DNA from 4 places in the Zoogloea sp. JDB1 genome. Region 3 is predicted to be linked to each of the others. Evidence: predicted binding sites of a transcription regulator. Region 3 holds the regulator's gene; each other region holds the start of a gene.
The links. The regulator FNR, encoded in region 3, switches genes on or off when oxygen is low (the NO sensors DNR and NnrR bind a similar motif). The targets are predictions, from matches to a motif close to TTGANCTAGNTCAA.
Positions count from the first base shown of each region.

Region 1: nirJ (heme d1 biosynthesis radical SAM protein NirJ) is a predicted target of FNR. The motif match lies at 2,601-2,614, and genes of this name have one in related genera.
Region 2: paaN (phenylacetic acid degradation protein PaaN) is a predicted target of FNR. The motif match lies at 2,425-2,438, and genes of this name have one in related genera.
Region 4: AC1PPK_RS16125 (DUF3079 domain-containing protein) is a predicted target of FNR. The motif match lies at 2,946-2,959, and genes of this name have one in related genera.

Region 1 covers NZ_CM161496.1:1,005,347-1,009,462, forward strand. The annotation lists gene AC1PPK_RS04490 (cytochrome D1 domain-containing protein) at 1-1,168, opposite strand, end outside; gene nirJ (heme d1 biosynthesis radical SAM protein NirJ) at 1,351-2,544, opposite strand; gene AC1PPK_RS04500 (ATP-binding domain-containing protein) at 2,769-4,116, shown strand, end outside.
Region 2 covers NZ_CM161496.1:4,047,892-4,052,007, forward strand. The annotation lists gene paaG (2-(1,2-epoxy-1,2-dihydrophenyl)acetyl-CoA isomerase PaaG) at 1-694, opposite strand, end outside; gene paaN (phenylacetic acid degradation protein PaaN) at 707-2,374, opposite strand; gene AC1PPK_RS18280 (hypothetical protein) at 2,717-3,745, shown strand; gene AC1PPK_RS18285 (2Fe-2S iron-sulfur cluster-binding protein) at 3,759-4,116, shown strand, end outside.
Region 3 covers NZ_CM161496.1:5,042,911-5,047,026, forward strand. The annotation lists gene AC1PPK_RS22875 (sulfite exporter TauE/SafE family protein) at 1-597, opposite strand, end outside; gene hemN (oxygen-independent coproporphyrinogen III oxidase) at 710-2,104, opposite strand; gene fnr (fumarate/nitrate reduction transcriptional regulator Fnr) at 2,223-2,957, shown strand; gene AC1PPK_RS22890 (SirB2 family protein) at 2,977-3,363, opposite strand; gene AC1PPK_RS22895 (oxygen-binding di-iron domain-containing protein) at 3,435-4,116, opposite strand, start outside.
Region 4 covers NZ_CM161496.1:3,576,564-3,580,679, reverse strand. The annotation lists gene AC1PPK_RS16130 (PAS domain S-box protein) at 1-2,600, shown strand, start outside; gene AC1PPK_RS16125 (DUF3079 domain-containing protein) at 2,682-2,891, opposite strand; gene AC1PPK_RS16120 (MBL fold metallo-hydrolase RNA specificity domain-containing protein) at 2,993-4,116, opposite strand, start outside.

The sequences.
Region 1 (4,116 bases), 1.6 Mb from region 3:
CCCGCGCGTCCTTCAGGTTGGTGCTGGCCACCACGCGCCGGCCGTCGCGCAGCCAGGAAATGCCGGAACCCAGGTGCGGCATGCCGGGCAGGTCCAGGTTGCTGATTGGCCGGCGGACATCAAGGTTGATGACCTTGCCGTGTCCGTCCCGGTTGGCGCCGATCACGTTGGTGTAGTCCTGGGTGAAGAAGAAGTCGTCGAGGGGTTCTTCGAGCAGCGTACGGCGCGGGTTGAGGTAGCCGGGCGTGGAGATCGCTTCGCCCATCTTGTAGTCGTGTACGTAGCCGTCGTGGAAGGGCTTGGCGGCCGGGTCGTAGGAGATTTCCCAGATCTCCGGCAGGTCCTTCAGGCCGACCACGAAACTCTTGCGCGGCGCTGCGTCGTACACCGCCGAGATGCGCGACGCGGCGTCGCTCTTCAGGTTGCGGCCGTCGATGAGCTTGAGCAGCTTGAGGTCAGCGTCGAAGATGGCCAGGTTGCCGGGCAGGTAGTTGGCCACCGCCACGTAGCGGCCGTCGCTGGAGACGGCGGCGTTGCGGGTGTTGAGGCCGGCGCGCACCTCGGCGACGATCTTCAGGTTCCAGATGTCGAACTTGCTGACCCAGCCGTCGCGGGACGCGAAGAACACGTAGCGCCCGTCCGGCGTGAACTTGGGGCCACCGTGTAGCGCGTAGCGGGACGGGAAGCGGAATATGCGCTCCATGCGGTCGCCGTCGAGCACGCTGACGTGGTGGTCGCCGGCTTCGACGACGATGAACAGGTTCATTGGGTCGGCCTTGGCCACTTCCCCCTGGCGGGCGTCCGGCAGGCTGCCGGGTGGGTAGGGTTCGACGCGCGAGGCGCGGATGTCGGTGGCGCTCCATGTGGGCGCGGGGCTGACCGGCGAGTAGATCCAGTCGGCGAGGGCGTCGATCTCGGCGGCAGACAGCACCGCCGAGAAGGGCTGCATCTGCGTCGCGCTACGGCCGTCGCGGATCGTCGCGACGGCGTCCTTGCGTTTGAGGCGTTCGAGGCTCTCCGGCAACAGGGCGGGCCCCATCGCGCCCAGCCGGCCGGTGCCATGGCAGCTGGCGCAGTGCTGGGCGAAGAGTTCCGGCGCGCCGGCCTGGGCCGGTAGAGCGGTGAAGGCCAGAGCGGCAAGGGCGATGGCGGAAAAGAGGCGGTTCATTGTGAGGATCCCTTGGCTTGGGAGATGGTGTGCGGCGCAGGACTGGGGCGGCCGTCCCAGGCAGGGGGCTGTCCTTGGGGGCGGCTCCCTGTGGGTCGGTTTCCGGCGGGGGGAGTCCAGTCGCCCGCGGACTTTGTTGAGCCGACTGTGGGCGGATGAACTCGCCCCCACGGCTTACGGTTTCAGGCGACGGATTGCAGCCGGACCCACGGCTTCACTTCCAGGCGCTCGCCGTCGGCTACGCCGATCTCGGTGTTGTCCAGATAGCAGCCGGGATCTTCCTGCCATGGGTCGCCGGTCAGTTGCTGGGCCCGCACGCGGGTGTTGCCGTTGCAGATGGACAGGTAGCGGCAGTCGGAGCAGCGCCCCTTGACCGGCCGCGGCGACTGCTTGAGGCCGGCCAGCAGTGGGTCGGACAGGTCGGTCCAGATGTCGCCGAATTTGCGCTCGCGGACATTGCCGAGGGTGTGGTGCCACCACATGGTGTCCGGGTGCACGTTGCCCAGGTTGTCGATGTTGGCCACATTGACGCCGCTGGAGTTGCCGCCCCATTGCCGCAGCTTGGCTTCCACGTGGGCCGCATGCTGCGGGAAGCGCTGTTGCACCCAGTGCAGGAAGAAGGGGCCGTCAGCGTCGTTGTTGCCGGTGGTGAAGTCCTTGTCGAGGCCGCGCCGTTCGCAATCCCAGGCCGTGTCGAAGAGCAGTTCCATGGCCTTGCGGGTGAGGACATGATGGGCGTCGTCAGCGCGGTTCTTGTTGCCGCGCCCCGCGTAGTTGAGGTGGGAGAAGTAGAAGCGGTCGATGTTCTCGTCCTCCACCAGCTGGAGTATGGCGGGTAGGTCGGCGGCGTTGTCCTGGGTCATCGTGAAGCGTACGCCGACTTTCACGCCCAGCTCGCGGCACAGGCGCAGGCCGGCCAGCGAGCGTTCGAAGGCGCCGTCGAGGCGGCGGAACCTGTCGTGGGTCGCGCGGATACCGTCCAGGCTAACGCCCACGTAGTCGAAGTTGGTGGCGGCGATCGCATCGATGTTGTCTTTGTCGATCAAGGTGCCATTGGACGACAGGCCGACATAGAAGCCCATCGCCTTGGCGCGACCGGCGATCTCGAAGATGTCGGGCCGCAGCAGGGGTTCGCCGCCGGAAAGGATCAGCACCGGCACGCGGAAGGCCTTCAGGTCGTCCATCACGCGGAAGACCTCCTGCGTGTCGAGCTCGCCGGCGAAGTCTTTGTCGGCGGAGATCGAGTAGCAGTGCTTGCAGGTCAGGTTGCAGCGCCGGATCAGGTTCCAGATGACCACTGGCCCCGGCGGCGCGCGGCGTGGGCCGAGGGGAGTGGGAGTGGTGATTTCTCGGATATAGCTCGAAATGCGGAACATGGCCTCACCTTCCGAAGGGTTTTGGGCATTGTCCCCGTGTGGAGGGGAGCCCGGCCTTGACGGGTATCAACCGGGCATCTGCAGCTGCGGCGGTTCGGCGTCGACAGTGGCCTCCATATATATGGCAGCGTCTGCTGCATCGGGCTGCATGACAATCGGTGGGCCGGGCTGACAGAATGGCCGGGTTGCGATCCGGACCGGATCCGATCACGAGAATCCCCGACATGGCTGTCATTCATCCCGAAGGCTGGCGCGAGTTGAAGGCCAGTGGTGCCGCCCAGCGCGAAATCGAAACCCTGGCTGTTCTTGCCGCGGAGTTGGACGACACTTACACGGTTTATCACGGCGTGCACTGGACGCGGGTCCAGCAGGGTAATCACGCCATCGTCGGCGAGATCGATTTCGCCGTCGTCGGGCCGACCGGCAAGCTGCTGCTGATCGAACAGAAATCCGGCTTCCTGGCCGAGACGCCAGAGGGCCTGGTGAAGCGCTATGCCCAGAAGGACAAGAGTGTGCCGCTGCAGCTCGCGCGGACCGTTGATGCGCTGACCCAGCGTTTGAGGGGGATCTGCGGGATCGACTCGCCGCAAGTCGACGCGCTGCTGTTCTGCCCCGACTACACCGTGAAGCAGCCTGGCACCGCGGGCATCGATCCGGCGCGCATCATCGATGCGAGCAAACGGGATTACCTGGCCCACACCGTGCGTTCCATCCTGCCGGCGCGGGGCGAGTCGGTTCTCTATAAGGACAAGCTGCATCGCTTCCTTGGCGACATTCTGCAATTGGTCCCGGAAGTGCATGCGGTCGTCGGCGAGGCCCATGCACTGTACACCCGGTTGGCCGGTGGCCTGGCGGAGTGGGCGCGGCGCATCGAGTGTGAGCCCTTCCGCCTGCGTGTGATCGGCACCGCCGGTTCGGGCAAGACCCAACTGGCGATGGCCGTCTATCGGGATGCGCTCGCCGCTGGGCGCAAGCCGCTCTACGTTTGCTACAACCGGCCGCTGGCCGATCACATCGCGCTGATTGCTCCGCCGGGCGGTCAGGTCCTCACCTATCACCAACTGGCCGACCGTGTCTGCCAGGCGGCTGGAGAAGTGCCGGATTTCAGCCGTGAGGGCGCCTTCGCCCGGCTGGAAGGCTTTCTGGACAACCATGTGCCGGACGAGGTAGATCGTTTCGACGAGATCCTTATCGACGAAGGGCAGGACTTCCATGCCCGCTGGGCCGACAACCTGCTGCGCTTCTTGCGCCCAGGCGGGCGGGCCTGGTGGCTGGAGGATCCGATGCAGAACCTCTACGGCCTGCCGCAGGTTCAGCTGCCGGGCTGGGTGACACTGCGTTCCGACATCAATTACCGCAGCCCGAAGGACATCCTTGCGTCCCTCAATCTATTGCTGCCGTTGGAACACCCGGTCGAGGCCGGCAGTCCGTTGAGCGGATCGGACATCGACATCCTGACCTACACGACGCTCGACGAACTGGTGGCCCGTTCGGTCAGCGCTGTCACGCGTGCCATTGGCCTGGGCTTCAAGCGTTCGCACATCGCGTTGATCAGCTATCGCGGGCGTGAGC
Region 2 (4,116 bases), 1.0 Mb from region 3:
AGAGCTGCTGTTCCAGCGTATGGCCGGGCGCCGCGTGCAGGGCCTGGCGGGTGCGCACCAGCGCCTTGGTGGGCATCGCGGCGAGCTGGGCGGCAAGGCCGTCCACGCGGGCGGCGAACTCCGCGTCGTCGTAGGCGGCCCAGATCAGCCCCCAGTCGGCGGCCTTGTCGGCCGGCAGCTTCTCGGCCAGCAGCGCCAGTCCCATCGCCCGCGCCATACCGACTCGCTGGGGCAGGAACCAGGTGCCGCCGGTGTCGGGCACCAGACCGATCTTGCTGAAGGCCTGCAGGAAGGACGCCGAGCGGGCCGCCACCACCAGGTCGCAGGCCAGCGCCACGCTGGCGCCGGCGCCGGCGGCGATGCCATTCACCGCGGCGATGGTCGGCACACGCAGGTTCTGCAGGCGCAGCACCAGCGGCTTGTAATTGCGCTCGACGACATTGCCGATGTCGGGCATCGCCCCGTCGGCTGTCCTGGCCATGTCCGGGTCGGCCAGATCCTGGCCGGCGCAGAAGGCACGCCCCGCGCCGCTGAGGACCAGCACGCGCACGGCCTTGTCGGCCTGCAGCGCGTCGAGGGCATGCCGCAACTCGGCGTGCATCTCGCCGGTGAAGCTGTTGAGCTTGTCCGGCCGGTTGAGGGTCAGGCGAGCAACGCCCTCCTCCACCGTGTAGAGGATGTTCCGGTATTCCATGTCGGGGCTCCTTCAGGCGTGGTAGCGGCGCTGCACCACGCGGAAGCGGTTGGCGACGAAGGCCGAGTCGGCGTAGGCCGCGTTGGCCGCCGGGTTGCCGCCGGTGCCGTGGTAGTCGGAGAAGGCCGCCGACTGATTGACGAACACGCCGCCGCTCAGGTTGATGGACAGGGCGACCTTGCTGCGCCAGGTGGCTTTGGTCATCGCGTCGAGCACCGCCTGACGCGTCGAATAGACGCCGACCGTCAGCGCGCCGTGGGTGGCGACGACCCGCTCGGACAGCGCGATGGCCGCCGCCGTGTCGGCCGTCTTGACGATGAAGCTGATCGGCCCGAAGCGCTCTTCCATATAGCGCCGCTCGTCGGCCGCGTCGCAGGCCAGCAGCACCGGCGTGCGCACGCGGGCGGCCGGGAAGTCCGGGTTCTCCAGCGTCTTCGAGGCCAGCACGACCTGCCCCAGCTCGCCGCTGTCGGCCAGCGCGATGCGTTCGAGGGTGTCGGAGGACTGGATCGCGCCGAGCACCGCGTGGGCGACTTCCGGCTTGGACAGGAAGCGCTCGACGGCGCGGGCCAGGTCTGCACACACCTCGTCGTAAGTCTTGTGGCCTTCGTCGGTGTCGATGCCGCCAGCCGGGACGAAGATCGCCTGGGAGGTGGTGCACATCTGCCCTGAGTACAGGGACAGCGTGAAAGCCAGGTTGCCGAGCGTCGCCTTATAGGCGTCCGTCGAGTCGATGACGATGTTGTTCACACCGGCCAGCTCCGCATACACCTGGGCCTGGCGGCAGTTGTCGATGAGCCATTGGCCGAACACGTTGCTGCCGGTGAAATCCACCGACTTGATCGCAGGATGGGTCGCCAGCGCCTGGGTAGTGGCGCGCTTGTCGGTGACGCACAGGCTGACCAGGTCGGGGTCGAGGCCGTTCTCGGCCAGCACGGCGCGGATCGCGCGCACGGTGATGGCGGCGGGCAGGATCGCGTTGCTGTGCGGCTTGACGATCACCCCGTTGCCGGTAGCCAGCGCGGCGAACAGGCCCGGATAAGTATTCCAGGTCGGGAAGGTGCCGCAGCCGATCACCAGCGCCACGCCACGCCCGACGATCTCGAAGTGCTTCTTCATCACCAGCGGCGGGTTCTTGCCTTGGGGCTTTTCCCAATGGGCCTCGGCCGGGACGAAGCTCTGCTCGCGCCAGGCGTAGGCGAGCGCTTCGAGGCCGCGGTCCTGCGCATGGGGCGCGCCGGCCTGGAAGGCCATCATCCAGCCCTGCCCGGTGGTCTGCATCACCGCGTGGGCGATCTCGAAGCTCTGCTTGTTGAGGCGGTCGAGAATCTCCAGACAGATGCCGGTCCGGCCCTCGGCGCCGACCGCCTGCCATTCGGTCATGGCGGCCTGTGCGGCCTCGATCAGCGCTTCCGGCGTGCACACCGGGTAAGTCGTGCCCAGGTCGATACCGTAGGGTGAGGTCTCGCCGCCGTGCCAGCCGGTCTGGCCGGGCTGCCCCAGCTCGAAGCACTGCCCCTTGTGGGCCTCGAACGCGCGGCGGCCGTCTTCAGGCGCGGTTTCGCCGTACAGCTTGGGACTGGGCATTTCCGGGTAGGCCGACCAATAGCCCCGGGTGGCGATGGCTGCCAGGGCGCCATCGAGCGTACTGCGATGCTTCTCGAAGAGGGGGTGCGTCATCTTGTGTCTCCGTCGGGTTTGTTCTCCTGATCTAAACGTTACAAATTGAACTGATATAAGTCAATGCTAGGTATCGAATTTTTCTGCTAGAAAGATTCTGAGTTACGTTAAACAGAACTGGTTTCTCTGTTTATTTTTCTTTTATAACATATATTTAGCGAATTTCTTCGACAATCAAAGCCGGCATCTCGTGCAACAAAGCGATTCAATCCGTGCTCATCTTGAGATTTATTTGATACATTTTTATTGACCAAAATTATTTTTATGTATCACCATTAACCCCGCACACCGGATGGTCTTGCCGACCGGGCGCAAACACACCAATCAAACAGGAGGAGCACGATGAGCAATCACAAGGAACGGTTCGCCGACAAGATGGAATTTCCACCGGCCACCCCGCAGCCCAACGTCTATCCGCTGTCATGGCACAGCCATACGAAGAAGTTGCAGGAAGTATGGAAAGCCTCGCTGCGCGAGAACTGGGACCCGGAAAAGCTGCCGTGGGACACGCTGGATCTGGACAGCTACAGCTGGGAGGAGCGCGAAGCCATCGCCTACTGGTGGAGCCTGCTGTCGGTGTTCGACGCCTCCGCACCGCCGGTTTTTGCCGAGGCATTGGTCAAGACCTACGAGGTCCATGAGGAAGACCCGGTGCGCAAGTGCTTCTTCTCGGTGACCCGCGACGAGCAGAACCACGAAATCATGTGCGGGCTGGCGATCACCCGCCTGCTCGGCCACCCGGACCCGCTCACCTACACGCCGAAGACCGAACTCGGCAAACGCCTGCAGAAGAACGTGCACTGGCTGTATTTCAACGGCAGCCGCTACTGGAGCGGCTACAAGCAGGCGGTTCCCAAGTACGACCTCGCCGTGCTGTTCAGCTCATTCCTGATGGGCGAGATCGCCGCCGCCACCATCTTCAAACAGATGTACGAGAACTCCCGCGAGGCGGTGTTCAAAGAGGGCTTCCGCAACATCGGCCGCGACGAAGGCCGCCACATGGCGATCTGCATGGCGGTGATGGAGCGCGACTACCCCGGCCTGGCCCCCGAGACGCGGGCCGTCGTCACCAAGCAGATCCGCGCCGGCTACCTGTTCCTGTCCGCAGTGCTGTTCGAGCCGCCGATGGAGTTCTGGGACCTGCCCGCCGACTTCATCGCCAACCAGCGGGAGGCGGAGGAAGTGGCCCGCGCCGCCGGCTTCGGCATCCCCACCTATGAGGCCAAGCTGCAGAACTGGAAGAGCGCCATGCTCAACCTGAAGGGCGTGCTCGACCGCTACGACATCCCCTTCCCCGCCATTCCCGAGGTCGGGATCTCCGGGCAGGAGATCAGCGACATCGAGATGGAAGACATCATCCCGGTGTTCTGACGGAGAGGCCGCCATGTCCCGCATCATCATGCAAGCATCCGGCCGCTCGGTGGACTGCGCCTACGGCGACACCGTGCTGATGGCCCTCGAAAAGGCCGGCTACGCGCTGCCCAACAACTGCCGCGCCGGCGCCTGTGGCGAATGCAAGGTCAAGGTCGTATCCGGCCAGTTCGATCAGGGCATGGTCCTGGACATGGCCCTCTCCGCCGACGAGCGTCGGCAGGGCTACGGCCTGATGTGCATGGCCAAGCCCCTGTCCGACGAGTTGGCCATCGACTGGGGCAGCGAAGACGCCCGCCCCAAGCTGTTCCCGCCGCGGGAAGATGCGCTTTTCGTTGTCACCGACAAGCACTTGGTCGCTGAACGGGTTG
Region 3 (4,116 bases):
CCGGTTCCGCACCACGTCACGCAGACGCTTGAGCAGCATGCCGGCCAGCAGCAGGTTGGGCAGCGTACCGAGACCGAAAGCCAGCATCAGGCCTGCGCCACGCTCCGCGGAGCCGGTCACCAAAGCCGTCGCCAACACACTGTACACCAGACCACAGGGTAGAAAGCCCCACAGCAGGCCCAAGGGAAAAGCCTGGCCCACGCTGCGCGCCGGCAGGAAACGCCGGGTCAGTGGCTGGATGCGCGCCCACAGCTTGTGACCAAGCCGCTCGACACCGGACAGGGCCCGCGTGAAACCGGTCAGGTAGAGCCCGAGCGCCACCAGCATCAGGTTGGCGGCCACATACAGGACCAGCTGGATAGGCAGGATGTTGTTGAACAACAGCCCTACCGTACCGATCGCCCCCATCGCTGCACCGGCCAGCGTGTAGCTGCTGATCCGCCCGACGTTGTAAGCCAGATGCAGAGGCCAGTCACTGCGCCGCTGGCCGGGCAACTGGACGGTCAGCGCACTGACGATACCACCGCACATACCGACACAGTGGGTGCCGCCGAGCAGGCCGATGAGGAAGACTGCGAAGTAGCCAGTTTCGGGCATGGAGATTCAACCTGGACAAACAAAAACGCCCCGTGGGCAACACGGGGCGCGTTCCAACACTTGGCTCGGCATTCTAGCCCGCCCACCTCGGAGCGGCCAGCCGGCCGGAAGTTCAGATCACCTTGGAGTAGCGAGTACGCTCCCGGTCGGCGCGCAGGTACTTGTCGAAGACCATCGCAATTGCCCGCACCAGCATGCGGCCGGCAGGCAGCACGGTGATCCACTGCTTGTCGATCTTCAGCAAGCCGCCCTTCTCCATCTCGCGCAAGTCGGCGAGTTCGGCGGCGAAATACTTGTTGAAGTCGATCAAGTGAGCGATCTCGATGGACTCGATGGACAGTTCGAAGTGGCACATCAGCGCCTGGATGATCGCCCGCCGCAGCAGGTCGTCCGGCGTCAGCTCGATGCCGCGCAGCACCGGCAGGCGGCCCGTGTCGATGATGTCGTAGTACTCATCGAGGGTCTTCACGTTCTGCGCGTAGGTCGGGCCGACCTTGCCGATGGCCGACACGCCGAAGGCCAGCAGATCGCACTCCGCATAGGTGGAGTAACCCTGGAAGTTGCGGTGCAGGCGTCCCTGGCGCTGGGCCGTGGTCAGCTCATCGTCCGGCTTGGCGAAGTGATCCATGCCGATGTACACATAGCCCGCCTCGGTCAGGCGGCGGATCGCCAGTTGCAGGATCTGCAGCTTGGTCTCGCCGGACGGCAGCTGCGCGTCGATGATGCGGCGCTGCGGCTTGAACAAGCTCGGCAGGTGCGCGTAGTTGTATATCGACAACCGATCCGGCGACAGCGCCAGGATCTGCTCGAGGGTACGGTTGAAGCTGATGACGTTCTGCTTGGGCAGGCCATAGATCAGGTCTACACTGACCGACTTGAAGCCATGGGCCCGCGCCGCGTCGATGACGAGCTTGGTTTCTTCCTCGCTCTGGATGCGGTTGACCGCCTTCTGCACGTCCGGATTGAAATCCTGGATGCCAACGCTCATGCGGTTGAAGCCGAGTTCGGCCAGCAACGCAACGGTGGCTTCGTCCACCTTGCGCGGGTCGACCTCAATGGAATACTCACCGTCCGGCACCAGCGTGAAGTGCTTGCGGACCATGCCCATCAGGCGGCGCAGTTCGTCGTGGGACAGGAAGGTCGGCGTGCCGCCGCCCAGGTGCAGTTGCAGCACTTCCCGCGACCCGTCGAGCTTGGCCGCCTGCATGTCCACTTCTTTTTCAAGATAATCCAGATACTTGGCGGAGCGACCGTGATCCTTGGTGATGATCTTGTTGCACGCGCAGTAGTAGCAGATCGTATTGCAGAAGGGGATGTGGAAGTATAATGAAAGCGGTTTGCCGATTCCGCCGACAGTACGTCTCCCGAGCCAATGCTCCAAGGCGTCGGAGTTGAAGGCTTCGACGAAGCGGTCAGCGGTCGGGTACGACGTATACCTCGGGCCATTCACATCAAATTTGCGAATGAGCTCGGGATCGAATATCAGGTCTTTTTGTGTCGTGTTCATGGTGCACTTCTGTTGGTTGCGCTGAACAATCGCAGAATCGATCCAAAACAGTATTGACGTGGATCAAAGGGCTCCAAACGTTGGTAAAACCATCCAGTTCAGGTGATTGCGCGTGCAGATGAAATCGGTGATTCCGGTGACGGTCGTGGACATCAAGGTCGCGTGTTCCCAGTGCAATCTGCGGGAATTGTGTCTTCCCTTCGGCCTCGACCCCAATGAGATCGACCAGCTCGACGAGCTCGTCGGCAGCCGCCGCAAGATCAAGCGGCAGCAGCACCTCTACCGCTCCGGCGACAACTTCGAGGCGATCTACGCGATTCGTGCCGGCTCGTTCAAGACCGACGTGATCCTTGAGGACGGCCGCGACCAGGTGACCGGCTTCCAGATGACCGGCGAAGTCCTGGGCCTCGACGGCATCAGCACCGAACACCATTCGTGCAACGCGATTGCGCTGGAAGACAGCGAAGTCTGCGTGATCCCCTTCAACCGGCTCGAAGAGCTGTCACGGACGGTGGAGAGCCTGCAGCACCAGTTCCACAAGATCATGAGCCGCGAGATCGTCCGCGACCATGGTGTGATGATGTTGCTCGGCTCAATGCGCGCAGAGGAGCGGCTGGCGGCCTTCCTGTTGAACATGTCCCAGCGCTTCACTGCACGGGGCTTCTCTCCGTCGGAATTCCACCTGCGCATGACCCGCGACGAGATCGGCTCCTACCTGGGCCTCAAACTCGAGACGGTATCCCGCGCCTTCTCCCGCTTCCAGGAAGAAGGCCTGGTCGCCGTCCAGCAGAAGCACATCCGCATTCTCGATACGCCGGGCCTGAAGCGCCTGCTCAACCACCACTCAGCCTGAGCACCGCCGGCGCCCGGCCTCACAGCCAGGCCAGCCAGCCGAGCGGATTCTTGCTGACCGCCACCGAGACGATCCACGACAGCGTCGCCAGCGCACCCACGTAAGCCGCGGCGCGCTGCACACGCGGTCGCGTCGCCTTCAGCGCGACACTCCCCAGCCCGATATAGACAAGCAAGCCCAGCACCTTGGCCGTCAACCAAGCGTGCACGAAGGGATATTGGGCGGCCATCCAGGCCAGGCCGAGCGCACTGGCCAGCAGGCAGGAATCGACGATATGGGGCAGCACCCGCGCCAGACGGGCCCGCAACAGCGGCGAGCCGCTCAACGACCACCAGCCCCGCAAGGCGAAGCCACAGCCGCTGAGCACCACGCAGGTGATGTGAAAATGTTTGAGAGCCAGATACATGCCGCGCCTCCATTGTTCCGCGGCAAAGCTCCGGCTGCCGGCGGGCCCCGCAAAAACGGGGCCGCAACACTTTAGCTGCGCAGCACGCCCACTTCCAGTGCGGCGAACCAGTTGATGAATCGCTGCACGTCGGCACCTTGGTAAATAGCCCCATGCTGCGGCACCAGCATATCGATCTCCAGGCGGGAGACGCGCTCGCACCAATCGCGCTTGGCCCGGTCCGAGCCCATCCAGCGCTTGTGAAAACCTTCCGCATGGCGGATGTGGCGGGAGAAGTCCTGCACATACAGCTCGTTATGATCCGCCGGCAACAGGGCTGCGCCGACATCGCCCGAGAACAGGATCTTGGCCTTCGGATCGTACAGATGGAAATTGCCCGACGAATGCAGGTAATGGGCCGGAATCGCCTGCAGCTCAAGACCATCGAGACGGATCGTCACGCCCGAATCGGGGATCGGTACGAAAGTCGAATCCTGCCCGCCGAAATGGGGCAGAAAACTCTGCCACAACCAGCTCGTATAACACTTCAGGTCGGGCTTGAACTCCAGCCACAAGGCCAGCGAGGAAATGATGTCCGGATCCTGGTGGGACGCGAAGATGCCCGCCAGGCGCGTCGGATCGCACTCCGCCGACAAGGCGGAGAACACCGACGGAAAGATCTCGATCCCACCCGGATCGCACAGCAGGGCCTCCTCCCCGTGAACGACCACATATTCATTGGTATCGATGATGTAACCAGGCTTGGTGGTATCC
Region 4 (4,116 bases), 1.5 Mb from region 3:
GCACCTGGAGCCTGGAAATAGAGACCAACATGGTGGTCGCTTCAGCTCGCTGTCTGGAGCTGTTCGGCATCGAGCCCCGCAGCAGCATACCGCTGGAAGATTTCGTCCGCCGCATTCATCCCGGGGACCGGGAGATCATGCAAGCAGCCCTGGGCGACGCCATCTCGAACGGCACGGTCTACCGCTGCGAGTACCGCGTCGTGTGGCCCGACGGTTCGCTGCACTGGCTGGCGGCTTTCGGCCACGCATCGCGAGAGGAACTGGGGCACGCCCCGCTTCGCATCAGCGGTGTCGTACTCGACGTCACGGAACGGAGACAGCATGAAGAGGAGTTGCGGGAGAGCGAAGCGCGATTCCGCAGTTTCTTCGAGAACATGGCGGTCGGAGCCGGCCAGCTCGACGCCCGTGGCCGCTATCTGGATGTGAACGAACGCTATTGCCAGATTACCGGCTACAGCCGGGATGAACTGCTCAACGGCATGGGGCCCATGGACATCACCCATCCAGGCGACCTGCCGGCAGACCGCGAACGGATCGCCCGCCTGCTGGCTGGCGGACATCTCTACGACGCAGAGAAGCGCTTCATCCGCAAGGATGGACAGATCGCCTGGGTACACATCACCGCATCCACTGTCCTCGACGCCAACGGCGCCGTCAGCTATGTGACCGGCGCCATCGAGGACATCACGGCCCGCAGGGCCGCCGAAACGGCACTGGAGGCCAGCCGGCAACGCCTGATCAACTACAACCAGGATCTGGCACGGGAGGTCGAGGCGCGCACCGCGGAGCTGTTCGAGCGCCAGCGGGAGCTGCAGGCCGCCAAGGAGACAGCCGAGCAAGCCAGCGCCGCCAAGAGCGCCTTTCTGGCCACCATGAGCCACGAGATCCGCACGCCGCTCAATGCCATTCTGGGTACCGTGCAGATCCTTGAGCGCGGCATCCTCAACGACGACCAACGCCATCTGGTCCGCAATCTGCGCACCGCCGGACGTGGACTGCTGGAGCAGATCAACGATGTGCTCGATCTGTCGAAGATCGAAGCCGGTCACTTCGAGCTGGAGCACAGCCCCTTCGTCCTCCACAATGTGGTCAGCAACCTGGTGGACGTGCTCTCACCGGTGGCGGCCGCCAAGGGCATTGCGTTGGAGTGGGCGCCCCTGCCGGAAGTCGCCTCCACACTGATCGGCGACGCCCAGCGGGTCAGCCAGGTGCTCTACAACCTTACCGGTAATGCGCTCAAATTCACGTCGGCAGGCCACGTGGCGGTGTCCGTACAGGCGCTCACCGAGGAGGCGGGCTGGATCACCCTGCGATTCGCGGTTCGCGATACCGGCATCGGCCTTGCCCCCGAGCAACGGGATCGGGTCTTCGACGCCTTCGTGCAGGCCGATGAATCGACCCAGCGTCGCTACGGCGGTACGGGCCTGGGGCTGGCCATCTGCCAGAAGCTGGTAGGCCTGATGGGTGGGCACATCGGAGTGGACAGCCAACTGGGCGAAGGGAGTGAGTTCTGGTTCACAGTGCCCTTCGAAGTGGACGGCACTGCGGTTCAGGAACTGCCGACCAAGCTCGCCGACCACGAAGGCCCCCGGCTCGCCGGCCTGCGGGTCCTGGTCGTGGACGACAGCCCCGTGAACCTGGACATCGCACGCCGTCTGCTCGAACTGGAAGGTGCCAATTGCATGGTGGCGGAAAGCGGCCGGGCTGCCATCGCCAAGCTCACGGCAGCACCGGATGCCTTCGATCTGGTCCTCATGGACGTGCAGATGCCCGAGCTGAACGGCATCGACGCGACGCAGGCGATCCGGTCCGTGCCCGCACTGGCCACAATTCCCATCATCGCACTGACTGCCGGCGCCTTGCCGAGTCAGCGGGAGCGCGCCATGCACGCTGGCATGAACGACTTTCTCACCAAGCCCTTCGAACTCGACACTCTGGTCGCCACCGCCCATCGCTGGGCGAGTCATGCAATCAGGGCCGGCTCAGCCGCTGTGCCCCAAGCACAACGGGGAGTGACAGACGCATTCCCGGACATCGACGGCATCGATACCGCTTCGGTCAGCCGACGCCTGCTCGGGGACCGCGCGCTGTTCCTGTCTGCATTGACGCGACTGCGCGACGAGTTCTCCAATGTCGTCGACGAAATCCGCACGATGCTCGCGCACCATGATCTCGATACGGCACGGCAGCGCATGCACAAGCTGCGCGGCGGTGCTGGCAATCTGTCGGCCATGGCGGTCGCGAAGTTCGCCGCGCGGCTCGAAACCGTTTACGAAGGCGGCGATGCAGCGGCTGGCGAGGCCGACCTGCTTCAGCTTGACGCAGCCCTGACGCAGCTATTCCGCGCAGCCAAGCCCTGGCTGTCATCGTCCCCCGCGACGGCAGCCGCTGACAACGTCGCACCGATTACTGACGAAACCCTGTCCCACCTGATGGCCGCCCTCCGGAGCAACGACTTCGCTGCACTCGGCGAGTTCGAAGCCCTGCATGCCGGATTGGTGGCGCGTTTCGGCGCTGCCGCGATCGACCCCATCGCGACAGCGGTGGAAGGCCTGCGTTTCAAACCCGCGCTCGATCTACTGCAGGCCCTCACCGAATAGCCCTGAGGCCATCCCCAGCGACGATCTCCCACACAGGCGAAACGACGCTGCACATATAGCAAGGAAGCGGGGACGCGTTTGCTAGTCAGCCTTCTTGACGGAGGCGTCGTCGTCGGACAGGCCGAACCCCCAGTCCCCATGGCAATACCAGTCGTCACCGAGCATCTCGGCCGGGTGCAGGGTACGCCCCGATCCGTTGCCGCAGGCCAAGGAATCCGCCGGGCAGTACTTGTCGCAGCCCCAGCAGATGCGCTCCGGATGGGCCGGGTGCAGCGGAAATTTCTTTGCCATCACTGCTCCTCACACATATTGTTGAGCAGTTTACTCAGCTATTTCCTCCTGACTTTGATCCTGGGCAAGAAGACGAGCGATGGCACCGCACTCTCCTCCACTCACAGGTTCACGCTTTCCCCTTGCTGCGCCACATGTACATCGCGCCACCCCAGCCGTACCCCGATCGCCTCGGCAAAGTGGGCTGCCGCATCGGCTTCGCCATGAACCACGAAGGTGTGGCGCGGCGGCGCATGGAAGCCTTTGAGCCAGTCGATGAGCCCGGCCTGGTCCGCATGGGCCGAGAGACCACCCACGGTGTAGATGCGCGCCCGCACAGGCACCGCTTCGCCAAAGATATGTACCAGCCGTGCTCCGTCCACCAATCGTCGCCCCAGGGTTCCCGCGGCCTGGAAGCCGGCGATCAGCACACTGCACTCGCTGCGCGGCAGGTTCTCGCGCAGGTGGTACTTGATACGACCTGCCTCGCACATGCCGCTGGCAGAGATGATCACCGCACCGCTGCGGACTTCGTTGAGGGCGCGGGACGCCTCGACGTCCGCGATGAACTCCACCTTCATTCTGTCCGGGTGCTCCCGCAGCCAGGCGGTCAGCTCGTGGGTCTCATCGTCGAGCAACGCGGGATGGGCCAGCGTAATGCGGGTGGCCTCGTTGGCCATCGGCGAATCCACATACACCTTTTGTGGCGGCAACCGTTCCCGGCGTACCAGATCCGCCAGAATGTAGATGATCTCCTGGGTACGCCCGACGGCAAAAGACGGGATGATCAGGTTGCCATGGCAGGCGTGGGTCCTGCCGAAGGCAGCAACGATCTCGTCTTCCGTTTCCTGCAGGGGCCGGTGCAGGCGATCACCGTAGGTCGATTCGATGAGCAGCACATCGGCGGCCGGCACGACGGGCTCCGGGTCATTCAAGACCGGCCGGTCGCGCATGCCCAGATCGCCCGAGAACACCAGCTTGCGCGGCTTACCTTCTCCTCCAACCGTCACTTCCAGCCAGGCCGAACCGAGAATATGGCCCGCATCGTGGAAACACACCTGCACGCTTTCGGCCGGCCGGATGGGCTTGCCGTAAGCCGCCGGCCGCAGAAGCGGCAGCGTCGTCTGGGCCTGAGCCACCGTATACAGCGGCGGATGCACGCCCCGCCCGTTCTTGCCGCTGCGTCGCTGGTGACGCAGCTGCCACTCGGATTCCTTTTCCTGGATATGGGCGCTGTCGAGCAGCA